Regions from separate parts of the Alteromonas sp. ABH4_452 genome, predicted to be linked through region 2. Evidence: predicted binding sites of a transcription regulator. Region 2 holds the regulator's gene; each other region holds the start of a gene.

Region 1 (4,645 bases), 710 kb from region 2:
ATTTAGCCGCTTCTCCAATGTGTTTATTAAACGCTTTTGCTAACTCACTGTCTTGCGTTAACGTTATGCCCAAATCTTTCAAAAGGCCCGACACCTTTATTTCTGCTTTACCATTTTGCGTTTCAAGCGACGTTAAAAGCCATTGATGGAATTTAGCCCATGATTGCTGAACGTATGCGTTTAACGCTGGGTCATTGATGAGTTTTTCCCGATAGCTGTTTACCTTCTTCTCCATTAACGGACTGTGCTGTAATTCGTAAAGAAATTCGTGTACTTGCTCATCGAACGCATGGCGAATAGGATGGTGCTCATCTTCGTATATATCTTCTAAGATACTCGAAACCGCTTTAACAGCGATGAGAGCCCCCTGCTCGCTTAGCCAGCTAGACGGCAATAGCTTTTCAATACGACTGTATTCGGTTTTTAGCCATACCACTAACGTGTCTGCTATATATATTTGGGTTTCTGGCTCTGCAAGCAGCGTGGCTAACTTCCCTAACACCCTATCAAGCACAACTTGGTGCTGGCGCTCCTTCGTAACAGCGCTCAACGAGGTTGCCATCAATTGCCCAAGATCAAGTTGTTTAATGCCCTTCTGCGCAGTTTTAGCAATAAATGCTTTTACGGGTTTGTCATCAAGTACACGTAACACGCCGGCAAAGGCGTCACATAGAAAGCGACTTAAGCGAGTAGCGTTTCTCTCTTGTGACAACCATCTTCCAGCGCCCTTCGCAGGGTCGCTGTCGCGAATCAGTTTTTCTATTGCTTCGGGATGAAAGAACTTCTCTTTAACAAACAATGATAAGTTATTAGCGATAACGGACTTGTTGCTAGCCACGATATTGGTGTGAGGAATGGGGTACTTCGCAGGGATTGGCTTAAATAGTGCCGTCACAGCAAACCAATCAGCTAGGCCACCTATAAGCGCCGCCTCACTCGCCATCTTGATAAGGCCTAACCACCATGCACCTTGTAAGTCTGGATAAAACTTGGGAAGTAAAACGGTGAAGACAAATACACCAGCAGCAAAAACCAAACAGGCCAATGCGAGCCTTTTGGCTTTGTTGAGCTGTGCATATTTGTCCGTCATAAACTACTCCGTTTAAATTACTCGTTCACCGTCTTGGTCAATTAATGGTGTACCGTCTTCTTTAGCAAAAGGGCCTTTTGGCCATACCGGTAAAATATCCAATACAGCTTCACTAGGGCGACATAGTTTTACTGTTTCTTTCGCGTTATCAGCAACAGCATTATCTTCATTTGCGTCGGAAGATAATGAAGCTGTTTTTTCATATTCATGTTTAGGAATGCAAACAATAGGCCTATTCACTAGGATAGGATGCTTCAGCATGAGTTCGAAGATAGCTTCGTTACTGACCGACTCATCAAGCACCCCTAACTCAGCCGCTGGCGACTTTGTTGTCCTAAGCGCTTGTCGAGGGGTCAAGCCTGCTGCATGCAATAAATAGCTCAGCTGCTCGCGCTCCCACCCTACACTTAAATACTCAATAACCTCCACGTCATATCCCGCAGCTCTAATCACTGCAAGTACATTTCTAGACGTTCCACATTCTGGATTGTGATAGATCTTTATCATCGTTATTCACCTCAACAAAAAATAAAACTATAAATACCAACATACTGTTTAAGTTCGAAGACAGTCACCTAATGAGGCTAAATACCCAGCCTGTACTTCGTGGACACACACTTGCTCTTCTGCAAACTAATCACTTCACGCCTGTACTTCGTGGACACACACCCAAATAACTACCTGTACTTCTTGGACACACACTTAAAAGATGAAATTAGTAACTAAAAGGTATCTACTAAAATTAAAGTGTCTGTCTCTTTCTGAATTTCGGTACATTTGATTGTAAATGGTTAAATTCGCCATCTATTGGCAGATGTGGCTACAAAGTTATCTATTACGTCATCAAGCCTTCTTAAATCAGTTAACAAATATCTTTAACCCACTGATTTTAAATAACTTTTATTGATGGCACGATATGTGATAAATGCATATCACTAACACATCTTAATTTGTGTTTAGAACGAAAACTTTAAAAGCGTGCTATCTAAAGTATATAAAAACCATTAAGGATATTAGAATATGAAAAAGTCGATAATTGCCAGTGCTGCTATGTTGCTCTCCGTTTCTCTACTAAGTGGCTGTGTCATCCATGTCGGCAATGCAAACGCTTTGGAAGGCAGTGATTTCAGTTCAATTCTGGGTAATATCGACATTGCCGAAGGAAAGCATGCTGGGGATATATCTTCGGTTAATGGCAACGTAGAAATTAATGATCACGGCGGCGCAGATGAAGTTAGCATTGTTAATGGAAACCTAGAAATGGGTAGCCATGTGACTGTCCGAAATATTGATATTGTAAATGGCGATGTGAGCGCAGATACGAACCTGAGTGTGGTTAAGGGGATCGAGACGGTAAATGGAAATGTTACGCTTCCTGGACAAAGCATGATTGGCGCTAGCGTTGAAACTGTAAACGGTGATATCACCGCTGTTGATACAACCATTGAGAAACACATCAAAACATTAAACGGCGATATTACGTTATCTGGCTCATCTCACGTTTTAGGCGATATCATATATAAGGAAAGTGAAAGCTCTTGGGGTAAAAAGTCGGATAACAAACCCACGCTATCAATTAGTGCCTCTGTTACTGTAGATGGCAACATCATTTTACATCGCCCTGTAAATTTAGATATTGAGAGCGATGAACTAAAGCAAAAAATCGTTGTAAGCTACGGCGGTGCAAAGTAACGTAGCCGCTTTAACAACAAGGCTTGATGTTTCGGAAATACATGACTGAACATGAAAAAATGCTTGCTGGCGATTTATATTACCCCTCAGACAAAACCTTAACGGCGTTGCGTAAGCAATGCCGTATTCAATTAGACGAGCTTAATGCAACTTGTCAAAGTGACCACAAAAAGCGTACTAGATTGCTAAAACAATTGTTTGGCAGCACAGGAAAAAGACTATACATCGAGTCTTCGTTTAAATGCGATTACGGCGAAAATATTTACGTTGGCGAAAACTTTTATGCCAATTTTAATTGTGTCATTTTGGATGCGGCAAAGGTGACCATTGGTGACAACTGTATGATTGCGCCTCAAGTAGGGCTTTATACAGCCACCCACCCTATAGACCCCGCGCAAAGAGCAACAGGTATAGAGTTCGCCAAGCCTATTACTCTCGGTAATAACTGCTGGATTGGTGGGATGGCGGTAATAAACCCTGGTGTGACATTGGGTGATAATGTGGTTGTGGCTTCTGGCGCGGTGGTAACCAAATCTTTTGGAGATAACCTAGTCATAGGCGGTAACCCAGCCAAAGTAATCAAAGAGATTGAACCCTTCGCTCAAAGTGTTTAACGATTTAGCCGATGGCTTTATGAATGGAAGCTTTTATGAATGAAAGCATATGTAGACGGCATTTTTTTGAACAAAGCTTTTCTGAAAAAGGCCTTTTTCAACGAACTCACCATTCCCTCTAATCACTCAATCGATTGTATTTGTTGAAATAAGAAGTATTAAAAGGCCGCGGATGTAACCAATAAAGCGGCCTTAAATTGATGTCGAATACAACGAAACAAGACAAGGCTAGTAAACTTACGCTAGCCTTATTCACCGTATTATATACACCCTAACAAAATGCTAGCTTTGTTAAGCCTTAATCCCAGCTGGGCGCAAAATCGGGGTTAACAATACGTTCGCCATTATCCAGATCATCAATAAGAACAAGCTCTTCTTCACTAAGTTTAACCCCACCATAAGCTAAATTTTCCGCTAGGTGTAATTCACTGGTTGATGAAGGAATCGCGTAAATGTGACGTTTTTCCATCCACGCCAATACCACTTGCGCCGGCGTAGCATTATGGTCTTGAGCAATGTTTAAAAGCGTTTCGTCTTTCATTACTTTTCCCACAGCAAACGGCATGTACGCGGTAGCTCTAATGCCTTTTTCCTTGCCAGCTTCCACTACTTTTTTGTTTTGCATGAAAGGATGTATTTCAATTTGATTGGTGTACATTTCGCCTTCACCTAAAATTTCTTCAGCCTTGTTTAGCAAATCGATAGTGAAATTAGATACCCCTATATGACGCGTAAGTCCTAGCTCTTTCGCCTTGGCAAGATTGCCTAAGTAACTCTCTAGTGAAATATCATTTCCTGGATACGGCCAATGAATGAGAAGTAAATCTACATACTCTAGCTTCAGCTTTTCTAAGCTTTCGTGAACACTGGGTATAAAGTGATCGTCGCCCAAAGATTCGTGCCACACTTTAGTGGTAACGAATAGCTCGCTCCTATCTAGCCCGCTGGTTTTTATAGCATCGCCAACTTCAGCTTCGTTATCATAGATTTGTGCGGTATCAATATGCCTAAACCCTACTTTTAGGGCTTTACTTACTGATTCACGGGCCTCGTCGCCTTTTAAACGAAACGTTCCCATTCCTAGTTGAGGCATGTCTTTCATAACAATCTCCTATTCCGTGTGCCTTTAACTACTTGACGTAGCTGATTCGTAATTTCCTACGCCACGGTTTGAAAAGAAGATCGAAACGCGCTTAATGATTAATAGGGTTAATTAAACAACTCTGGTTGTTATTGGACTTGTGTTTAA
Region 2 (4,645 bases):
AGCGCTTCTGCCATAAGGCGTTATTCCTACTAAGCTGATATGGAAAATAAAGGCTGTGTAGCCTAAGTGTGCGTAGAATATCGCAATTATATTAAGTCTGTCATGATAATTGCGTGGCTTTTACGCAAGAATTTGGAATTACTAAGCTAGCTGTTGATTAATTCGTCAAGAGATATTCGGGTTGAGACTATTCGTCTTCGTTAAATCTGCCCTCAATCAGCTCTTCAATGGCAGCAAGTGCATCGACCGCATCATCACCATCGACAATAACATCTACCTGTTCACCTTGGTGACTTTCCAGCATCATCAAGCCTAAGACGCTGCTTGCATCGGCTTCTTTATCGCCTTTTTTCAAAATGATTTTGGCATGAAACTGATTAGCAAGCTTAACCAATTGCGTGGCTGCTCTGGCGTGTAAGCCTAGTTTATTGACGATTGTAAGCGTTTTTTGAATAGTCATTACTGGTTCAACTCTCTGTGACGAATTTGAACATCAGGGTGTATTTCGCTGAACGTTTTCGACAAGGTTTGGGCAATATAGACTGAGCGGTGTTGGCCGCCAGTGCAACCGATAGCCACAGTCACATAGCTTCTATTGTTGCGTTCTAAATGGGGAAGCCATGTGGTCATCAAGTTTTGAATCTGCCAAATAAATTTGGTTACTACGGGTTGTGAGCCTAAAAATACTTCCACGGGGGCATCTAACCCAGTTAAGTGTTTAAGGTCTGGCTCCCAATGCGGGTTAGGTAAAAAACGCGCGTCAAAAACGTAGTCAGCATCTTTAGGTATGCCGTGTTTAAAGCCAAACGACTCAAAGACAAGAACAAGGCGTGAACTTTTCTTACCCAATATACGTTCACGGATCAATTCGGCGAGTTGATGTATTGTTAGCTTGTCTGTATCTAGGTATAAATCGGCGCGTTCAGTAATTGGCGCAAGAAGCGCAGACTCCGCCCTAATAGCCTCCGATAGAGACTTATTTAGCTTAGCTAAAGGGTGAAGACGGCGAGTTTCGCTAAAACGCTTAACCAGAACGTCATCGCTTGCGTCAATGTACACTATAGTCATCGACCAAGAAGAAGGCAGGTAGTCTAGAATCTCTACCAAGTCGTCAGGGTTTTTGGGTAGGTTCCTAACGTCAATACTTACCGCAACTTGATCGTATTCATCAACAACAGTATGGGTGAGGGTGGGAAGCAAATTTACTGGGATATTATCAACACAGTAATAACCTAAGTCTTCCAATGCGCGAAGTGCGACAGACTTACCAGACCCCGAACGACCACTGATTATGATCAGCTTCACCTAAACTCTCCCTTATATTCTGGTTTCATCACATACGAGTTGTCGAATAAAGCGCCTACCTATGAGGTGTAGGCACTTTTTGTTTAACTTAATGCAGAAATAATTTCGTCGCTGGTTGTTGCACGACGTATTGTTTTAATCGTTTCTTTGTCGCTTAGCTTACCGGCTACGGTAGCCAGTGTCTGAAGGTGTCCTTCGGTTTGCTCTTCGGGAACGAGAAGAGCAAAGAATATGTCTACGGGCTTTTCGTCTAGGGCATCAAAGTTGATAGCTGGTGTACTTGTTACAACGATTGCTATTACCTTCTCAAGGCCGGCCAAGCGACCGTGAGGCAGTGCTATCCCGTTACCAATACCCGTGCTACCCATACGTTCTCGAGCCATCAAGCTATTTAGAACCGTTGCCTGGTCGATGTTGTCGTTATGCTTGGCAGCGATATCAGCGATGATCTCAAGAATTCGCTTTTTACTATTACACTGAACCGCACACTCGGTGCGGTCCAGACTTACGATGGCTTGTATATCCATGCTCAATTAACTACTAATGTTTTTTCAGTTTTTCCTTATGCTTGATTACCTGCCGGTCGAGTTTATCAACCATGCTGTCAATCGCCGCATACATGTCGGTATTTTCTGAGGATGCGAATACTTCAGCGCCACTTAAATGAACAGTCGCTTCAGCTTTTTGATTTAATTTTTCAACGTTCAGGATGACATGCACATTAGAAATGTGATCAAAGTGACGTTCAAGTTTGCTGAACTTCGTATCGACATAATTACGCAAAGAGTCGGTGATTTCGACATGATGACCAGTAAGGTTGATTTGCATATTTCGTCTTCCTTATATTATTAAGCCCGTTTAAATAAGGCTTTTGCGTTGGTTCGACGGCGGGATCGACAATGATTCCCGGTATTTTGCTATTGTTCGCCGAGCGACTTTTATGCCTTGCTCGGCCAACAATGAAGCAATCTTGCTATCACTTAGCGGCTTGCTAGGATTTTCCGCAGCCACTAACTTCTTGATCAATGCACGAATCGCTGTAGATGAACACTCACCACCTGACTCTGTTGCTACGTGGCTTGAGAAGAAATACTTCAATTCGAAGATGCCACGGGGCGTATGCATATACTTCTGCGTTGTTACACGCGAAATAGTCGATTCGTGCATATCTACCATTTCTGCGACATCATTTAGCACCATTGGTTTCATCATTTCCGGGCCGTGCTCAAAAAAGCCCATTTGCTGCTGCACAATGCAATTTGCAACCTTCATTAAGGTATCGTTGCGAGATTCAAGGCTCTTTATGAACCACTTGGCCTCTTGCATGTGTGAGCGGATGAATTGTGAATCGCTGCTGTTCTTGGCACGACGACTCATCGCTGCGTACTGTTGGTTTACGCTTAATTTAGGCAGACTGTCGGGGTTCAGCTCAACCACCCAACGGCCATTTTTCTTGGTTACTGAGACATCAGGAATAACGTACTCAGGCTCTTTAGTAACTAAAGCACTACCTGGGCGAGGATTCAAGGTTTGAAGTAAACGCATTGCTTCGCGCAGCTGATCTTCTTTCAATCGGCTCTTACGCATTAGCGTGCGGTAGTCTTTACTGCTCAGTAAGTCTGAATATTCCTCAATAAGCTGCTTCGCTTCAGCAAGCCACGGTGTGTCTTCTGAAAACTGGCGCAATTGCACCATAAGACACTCTTGAGGTGTACGAGAACCTGAACCAATGGGGTCGAACATTTGAATGCGCTTAAGCACACACTCTATTTCGTCCATTTCGATAGGCTCTTCTAGATCATCGTCGTTGACCGCTTCTAAGATGTCGTCAAGAGTAACGGTTAAATAACCTGATTCGTCAATTGAGTCGATGATTGCTGTAGCGATAGCGCGGTCAGTATCTGAAAAATGAGTGAGGCGCATTTGCCAAAGAAGATGTTCTTGGATGTCTTCTGTGGTCTCACCTTGGAAGATTTGTTCATCATCATTAGATGGGCCAGGTGCAGGCGCGGAAGAAGCCGAATAATACTCATCCCAGGTACTGTCGATAGGTAGCTCATCGGGAAGATCATTCTTCTCCAGTGCATCTCCTGCTTCTAGCGTATCGCTTGATGCAGAAGCGGTCGCTTCAGCAGCGCTATCGTCACTATCGACATTATTCTTTTCTACTTGTGGCTCGTCGTTACCTTCTTCCACTTCTAAAAGCGGATTAGAATCGAGGGCTTCTTGTATCTCTTGCTGGAGATCAAGCGTAGAAAGCTGCAGCAGTTTAATAGCCTGCTGAAGCTGAGGTGTCATGGTAAGTTGTTGGCTAAATTTTAGCTGTAAAGATGGTTTCATCTACGTCTTATTTAAATGCTCTAAATTAAATATACCAGAGCGAAACTGAAAAATGACAATTCGGTTACACTAACTATAGCCTGAATTGTTCGCCTAGGTATACGTCCCTTACTTTTTGATTACTTAAAACCTGTTCCGCAGTTCCTTGCGCAATAAGCTCGCCATGACTCACAATGTACGCTTTTTCGCAAACATCCAATGTTTCGCGTACGTTATGGTCCGTGATAAGGATACCAATACCCCTATCTCGCAGATGCTGTATTATCTTCTTTATATCATTAACTGATATTGGATCAACACCGGCAAATGGTTCGTCTAACAAAATAAATTGTGGTTTTGCTGCCAGAGCTCGAGCAATCTCTACGCGACGCCGTTCTCCCCCTGACAAGCTCATGCCCGTACTATTACGTATATGGTTGATATTAAATTCATCAAGTAGGGCATCTGCTTCTTCTTCTTGCTGCTGTGAATTTAAATCTTTACGGGTTTGCAAAATGGCCATGATATTTTCATGTACCGTAAGCTTTCTAAATATTGATGCCTCTTGCGGGAGGTAGCCTATACCGCGGCGTGCGCGCTCATGCATTGGCTGGTGAGTAAGCTCATTATCATCAATTTCGATCTTGCCTTTGTCTAAGTTGACTAAGCCTACAATCATGTAAAAAGTGGTGGTCTTACCAGCGCCGTTAGGGCCGAGAAGACCAACAATTTGACCGGTAGACACTGAAAGGCTTACATCGCGAACAACCTGTCGCGATTTATACGATTTAGCAAGGTTTTTAGCGCTCAAAGTTGCCATTGCTATTCATTGTCCTCGTTGTCTTTCTTAGACGATGTTTTACGAATGGTGTCAGGAGTAAATACTGTGGTTACACGACCTTCACCATCTTCACCGGCACCACCCGTTGCAAGCAATTGTTCCGTAATCATATCGAACGTAATCTTATCACCTTGCACTTTACTGGTATCTTGCTGTAGCTCAGCATTACCCGCCAGAGAA
Region 3 (4,645 bases), 720 kb from region 2:
AAGCCGACTAAAACAGCTTGGATTATTGACTACGCCTTATTAGAACGTATTCATTACTTACTGGTAGCCGGCTTTGATGTTTATGGTAACTATGGGCACCAACTAATGACCCGTTTATATATGGACTTCTTGCGTATGGAAGGCGAGTCGAACTTCCTCAACCTGCTTCCCCCGGCATCTCGTCAGGAACTCTTAGATAAATGGTATCAAAAGGCTAGCCCCGAACTCACTGACTATCTAGAGGGTGATTTTAATAGTTTCGAGCAGCCTTCAGGCATAACATTTGAAACGGAACGCCCGCTAAAAGAACTCTACCAATTGCTATCGAAGCACTTAGCTAGAGTTCAGCCGCAAGCCTCAACGTATAATAAACGCTTGTTATCAACCGAGCAGTACGAAGCGCTAGCGAGTTTAAACTCGCTCCCTGCCCAGCAAGCCACGCTGATGCCTGAAACAACCATGATTGTGGTAAAAGATGACCAAAATTCAGATAACATAGATGTGTTTACTGCCCTTAGGAACAGTGCCCACTACAATGTGAACAGTCTGTTCGAAGAAGAAGAAAATCGCGAGCCATCTAAAGACTCAATTACTCTGGTGCATGGAATTTTGGGTAGCTATCCCGATGCGTTTTGGTATATCAACGCTTCTGGCGTTAATGCGTCGATAGAAATGCTGAAGACAATTAAAAGTGAAGCTGATTACCAAGCTTTGCTCGACAATGTCGCTATGCGCCGAACAAACCCTAATTTTTGGGCCTTTAGCGACAAATTGATTCAGTGGTCTAGCGAGCACTACCCTATTGAAGGCGGCCTGCTCGACTATAATCGATTAGAAGATCGCTAAACCTTGCACTCTGTAACGTTTTACGCTTTTCTTTTGCAAAATACCTGTGCTAATGTCCGACCATTGGAAATGAAAGGACATTAGCATTCCATGCCCTATCAAACCGTTGCTTTAATTGGAAAACCTCAGCACGCTGCAACCCATGACAGCTTAAATATTCTTGCCGAATATTTATTAGCCAAAGGCTGCAAACTATTAGTTGAGGAAAGTATTGCTGAAGAGCTTGAAACTGAAAACGTCAAAAGCTGTAACCTTGTTACTATTGGCAAAGAGGCTGACCTTGCCGTTGTAGTAGGTGGTGACGGCAGCATGCTTGGTGCCGCCCGTGTACTGGCGCGTTTTGACATCCATGTTGTAGGCGTAAACCGCGGTAATCTTGGTTTTTTAACAGACATCCACCCTGATGATATCGTTCAACAGCTTGACCTTATCTTCAATGGAGAGTGCGTGGTTGAAGAGCGCTTCTTACTTGAAGTCGAAGTTTATCGGCACGAAAAGCTTAAAAGTAACAACTCTGCCGTAAACGAAGTGGTGCTGCATCACGGTAAAGTTGCTCATATGATGGAATTTGAAATTTATATCGATGAGCAATTCGTATTTAGTCAGCGAAGCGATGGATTGATTGTCGCCACACCTACAGGCTCGACTGCATACTCTCTTTCTGCCGGCGGCCCTATTATTATGCCAAAGCTTGATGCGCTAACTTTAGTACCCATGTTTCCTCATACACTGAGCAGTCGCCCCATAGTTGTTGATGCAGACAGTCAGGTATCGATGAAAGTGTCAAAGGTAAACAGTGATTCCTTGCAGGTAAGTTGTGATAGCCACATTGTTCTACCCGTATTGCCTGGCGATGAAATCCGCATCAACAAAAGCGTAGACAAGCTTCATCTTGTTCACCCCAAGGGTTACAGCTATTTTAACGTACTTCGCAAAAAGCTAGGTTGGGGCAGTAAGCTTTACTAGCCTCATTCCTTTCTCATCATTTCTAATGTGCATTTATTACATTAGCCTGTAGCATTTTCTTAATTGCTACAGGCTTGAAAAATAAAGATTTTTTAATCTTTCCCTATTTCTCTATTAAAAACGCGTACTTATAAAACTCTCAGATTTCGGCATACCCGTTGCAAATGTCTAGGTAAGTTGTTGGCACAGGGCTAGTGAGATTTCGGCCCCTTTTGATGTTTGACATCGTGCTGATTTATTTACATTCAATAGGAGATATCATGAGTAACACCAATATCAAATTTACAGCCCCAGGAATGGATAACGATGCTGCTGCCAAAACAATTAAGGTATTGGATCAGCGATTGGTTGCACTATTAGATCTACAGTTAACCTTAAAGCACATTCACTGGAATGTGGTAGGACCAAATTTTATTGGCGTACATGAAATGCTAGACCCTCAGGTAGATGCAGTACGCGAAATGACAGACACCATTGCCGAACGTATTGCAACCTTAGGCGGCGTACCAAAGGGCACACCAAAAGCCATTGTTGAAGGTCGCAGCTGGAACGATTACGAACTAGGAAAAGGTCTAGTACTTGACCACCTTAAAGCACTAGATGCTGTATATGATGGTGTAAATGGCGACCATAGAAAGGTGCTAGAGCTTCTTGGTGAAATTGACCCAGTATCGGAAGATATGATCACCGGTCAGCTGGCAGACTTAGAACAATTTCAGTGGTTCGTACGCGCACATATTGAATCTGGAAGCGGTGAATTGAAGCAATAAACATTATTATTGAATCGTAGATAGTTATCTGACTGTTAACAATTTAATTGAAGTTAAAATTCTGAAGGAGAGCTTAGGCTCTCCTTTTTGTTGTTTAGTTTTAAAAAACCGTTACAGCAGTCAACGTATTGGCTTGCTAGCTTTCTTCATAGATAGGCTTTTTGCTGTCGAATTTCACTTAGATTAGTACTATATAGATTTCTGTAAAAAACGCATTCTCATTAATTTCGTTTCTGCAGGTTACTCATAACCTCACATAACCATCAGAACTTATAACATTGATTTCTCTGCCTTTATTAGCTTCCTTTTTATTTTTAGCGTAATTTTTTCACGACTTAACTTTACACAGCCAAAATACTGTATATATTATCAGTTACTGTATATATCATCATGTTCAACTTATTCGAGTGTGGTTATGTTAGCGCATCTTTCTATTTCTAATTTTGCTGTTGTAAAACAATTATCGGTTCAACTGGAAAACGGGTTGACTGCAATAACCGGTGAAACCGGCGCAGGTAAATCAATTGCTATTGATGCGTTAAGCTTGTGCTTAGGCGAACGTGCCGACGCAAACGCTGTGCGTAAAGGAAGTACGAAAGCTGAAATCATCGCACACTTTTCTTTGAGCAATAACGCGTTAGCTAAAGCTTTTCTCGATGAACATGAACTTACCTCAGACGAGGATGAAAACAGCTGCTTTATTCGCAGAGTTATTTCTAAAGAAGGTCGTTCAAAAGCGTTTATCAATGGTACCCCCGCTTCGCTTCAGCAGTTAAAAGGCTTAGGCCAATATTTGTTAGCCATTCACGGTCAAAACACACACCTGCAACTGTTGAAAGAAGATCATCAAAGAGATCTAGTTGACGGTTACGCTAAGCATGATGAATTGTTAGCGCAAGTTGCCGAAACTCATTCAATCTGGCGTGATAAGCAACGCACACTAAAGACACTTCAAGAGCAAGCACAGCAGCGAGAAGATAGAATTCAGCTGTTAACCTATCAGGTGCAAGAGCTCGATGAATTTGCTATTGAAGAGGGCGAGTTCGAAGAGTTGGAAGTAGAGCACAAGCGCTTAAGCAATGGTCAAAGTCTTTTAGAACAAGCGCAGACTAGCGTGTACAACTTATATGAAAATGATGAGGGCAATGCTTTATCAGTGATTCAAAGCAGCATTGAGCGCTTAGGCGAATTAGAAGCCCATGATGCAAGTCTAACGCCTATGATAGCATTATTAAACGACGCGGCAATTCAAGTAGAAGAAGCTGCGGGAGAGCTGCGTAGCTACTGCGATCAATTAGAAATTGACCCGCTTCGTCTACAGCAAGTTGAAGCGCGCTATGCTAAGGCAATGGAGCTGGCACGTAAACATAGCGTTATGCCAGAAGGGCTATATCAACACCATCAAGAGCTAGCCGCTGAATTCAATTCACTATCTGAACAAGAAACACTGTTAGGTACACTTGAAGGCGAAGTAGAAGAAGCGCGAGCAACATACCTAACTGCGACCAAAGGGTTGTCTGAAAGCAGACAACGTGCTGCTGGTAAGTTAAGTAAAGACATTGAGGCTCAAATTCGACAAATGAATATGCCTCATGCAAAAGTAGATATTCAAATTCAGTACGATGAGCTTAAGAAGCCTGTTAGCTCAGGTCTTGATACTGTCGAGTTCAAAGTCTCTACCAACCCGGGTCAGGATGCAGACAAATTAGAAAAAGTGGTGTCAGGTGGTGAATTATCGCGTATAGGGCTGGCTATTCAGGTAATTGCAAGTGACAATCACGCAACGCCTACCATGATTTTCGATGAGGTAGATACAGGTATCAGCGGGCCAACTGCATCTATCGTTGGCGGCCTTTTACGAAAACTGGGCAAGCAGTCACAAGTAATGTGTGTTACGCATTTGCCACAAGTAGCTGCGCAGGCGCATAACCAGCTGTTCGTCACTAAACTCACTGATGGGGAAAGCACAGAAACTCAAATGCTACCGCTTACCAAGCAAGACCGTATTGATGAGTTAGCGAGATTGCTAGCCGGTGACAAAGTGACCAAATCGGCCTTAGCAA

What was found. Region 2 encodes sigma-54, which starts transcription at its own class of promoters, with help from an activator protein. Its sites were predicted from a motif close to GTTGGCACGNNNNTNGNNT; they were not measured.
Region 1: ACYX4N_RS14370 (DUF4097 family beta strand repeat-containing protein) is a predicted target of sigma-54. The motif match lies at 1,996-2,014, and genes of this name have one in related genera.
Region 3: dps (DNA starvation/stationary phase protection protein Dps) is a predicted target of sigma-54. The motif match lies at 1,992-2,010, and genes of this name have one in related genera.

What each region holds. Positions count from the first base shown of each region.
Region 1 is NZ_CM149973.1:3,359,192-3,363,836, forward strand. Features, by position in the region: gene ACYX4N_RS14360 (DUF445 domain-containing protein) at 1-1,090, opposite strand, end outside; gene ACYX4N_RS14365 (arsenate reductase family protein) at 1,103-1,597, opposite strand; gene ACYX4N_RS14370 (DUF4097 family beta strand repeat-containing protein) at 2,111-2,782, shown strand; gene ACYX4N_RS14375 (sugar O-acetyltransferase) at 2,824-3,396, shown strand; gene dkgB (2,5-didehydrogluconate reductase DkgB) at 3,695-4,498, opposite strand.
Region 2 is NZ_CM149973.1:4,069,931-4,074,575, reverse strand. Features, by position in the region: gene mgtE (magnesium transporter) at 1-14, opposite strand, end outside; gene ACYX4N_RS17480 (HPr family phosphocarrier protein) at 188-460, opposite strand; gene rapZ (RNase adapter RapZ) at 460-1,305, opposite strand; gene ptsN (PTS IIA-like nitrogen regulatory protein PtsN) at 1,389-1,832, opposite strand; gene hpf (ribosome hibernation promoting factor) at 1,846-2,133, opposite strand; gene ACYX4N_RS17460 (RNA polymerase factor sigma-54) at 2,164-3,645, opposite strand; gene lptB (LPS export ABC transporter ATP-binding protein) at 3,719-4,444, opposite strand; gene lptA (lipopolysaccharide transport periplasmic protein LptA) at 4,447-4,645, opposite strand, start outside.
Region 3 is NZ_CM149973.1:3,352,939-3,357,583, forward strand. Features, by position in the region: gene ACYX4N_RS14330 (fatty acid cis/trans isomerase) at 1-846, shown strand, start outside; gene nadK (NAD(+) kinase) at 937-1,812, shown strand; gene dps (DNA starvation/stationary phase protection protein Dps) at 2,073-2,582, shown strand; gene recN (DNA repair protein RecN) at 2,998-4,645, shown strand, end outside.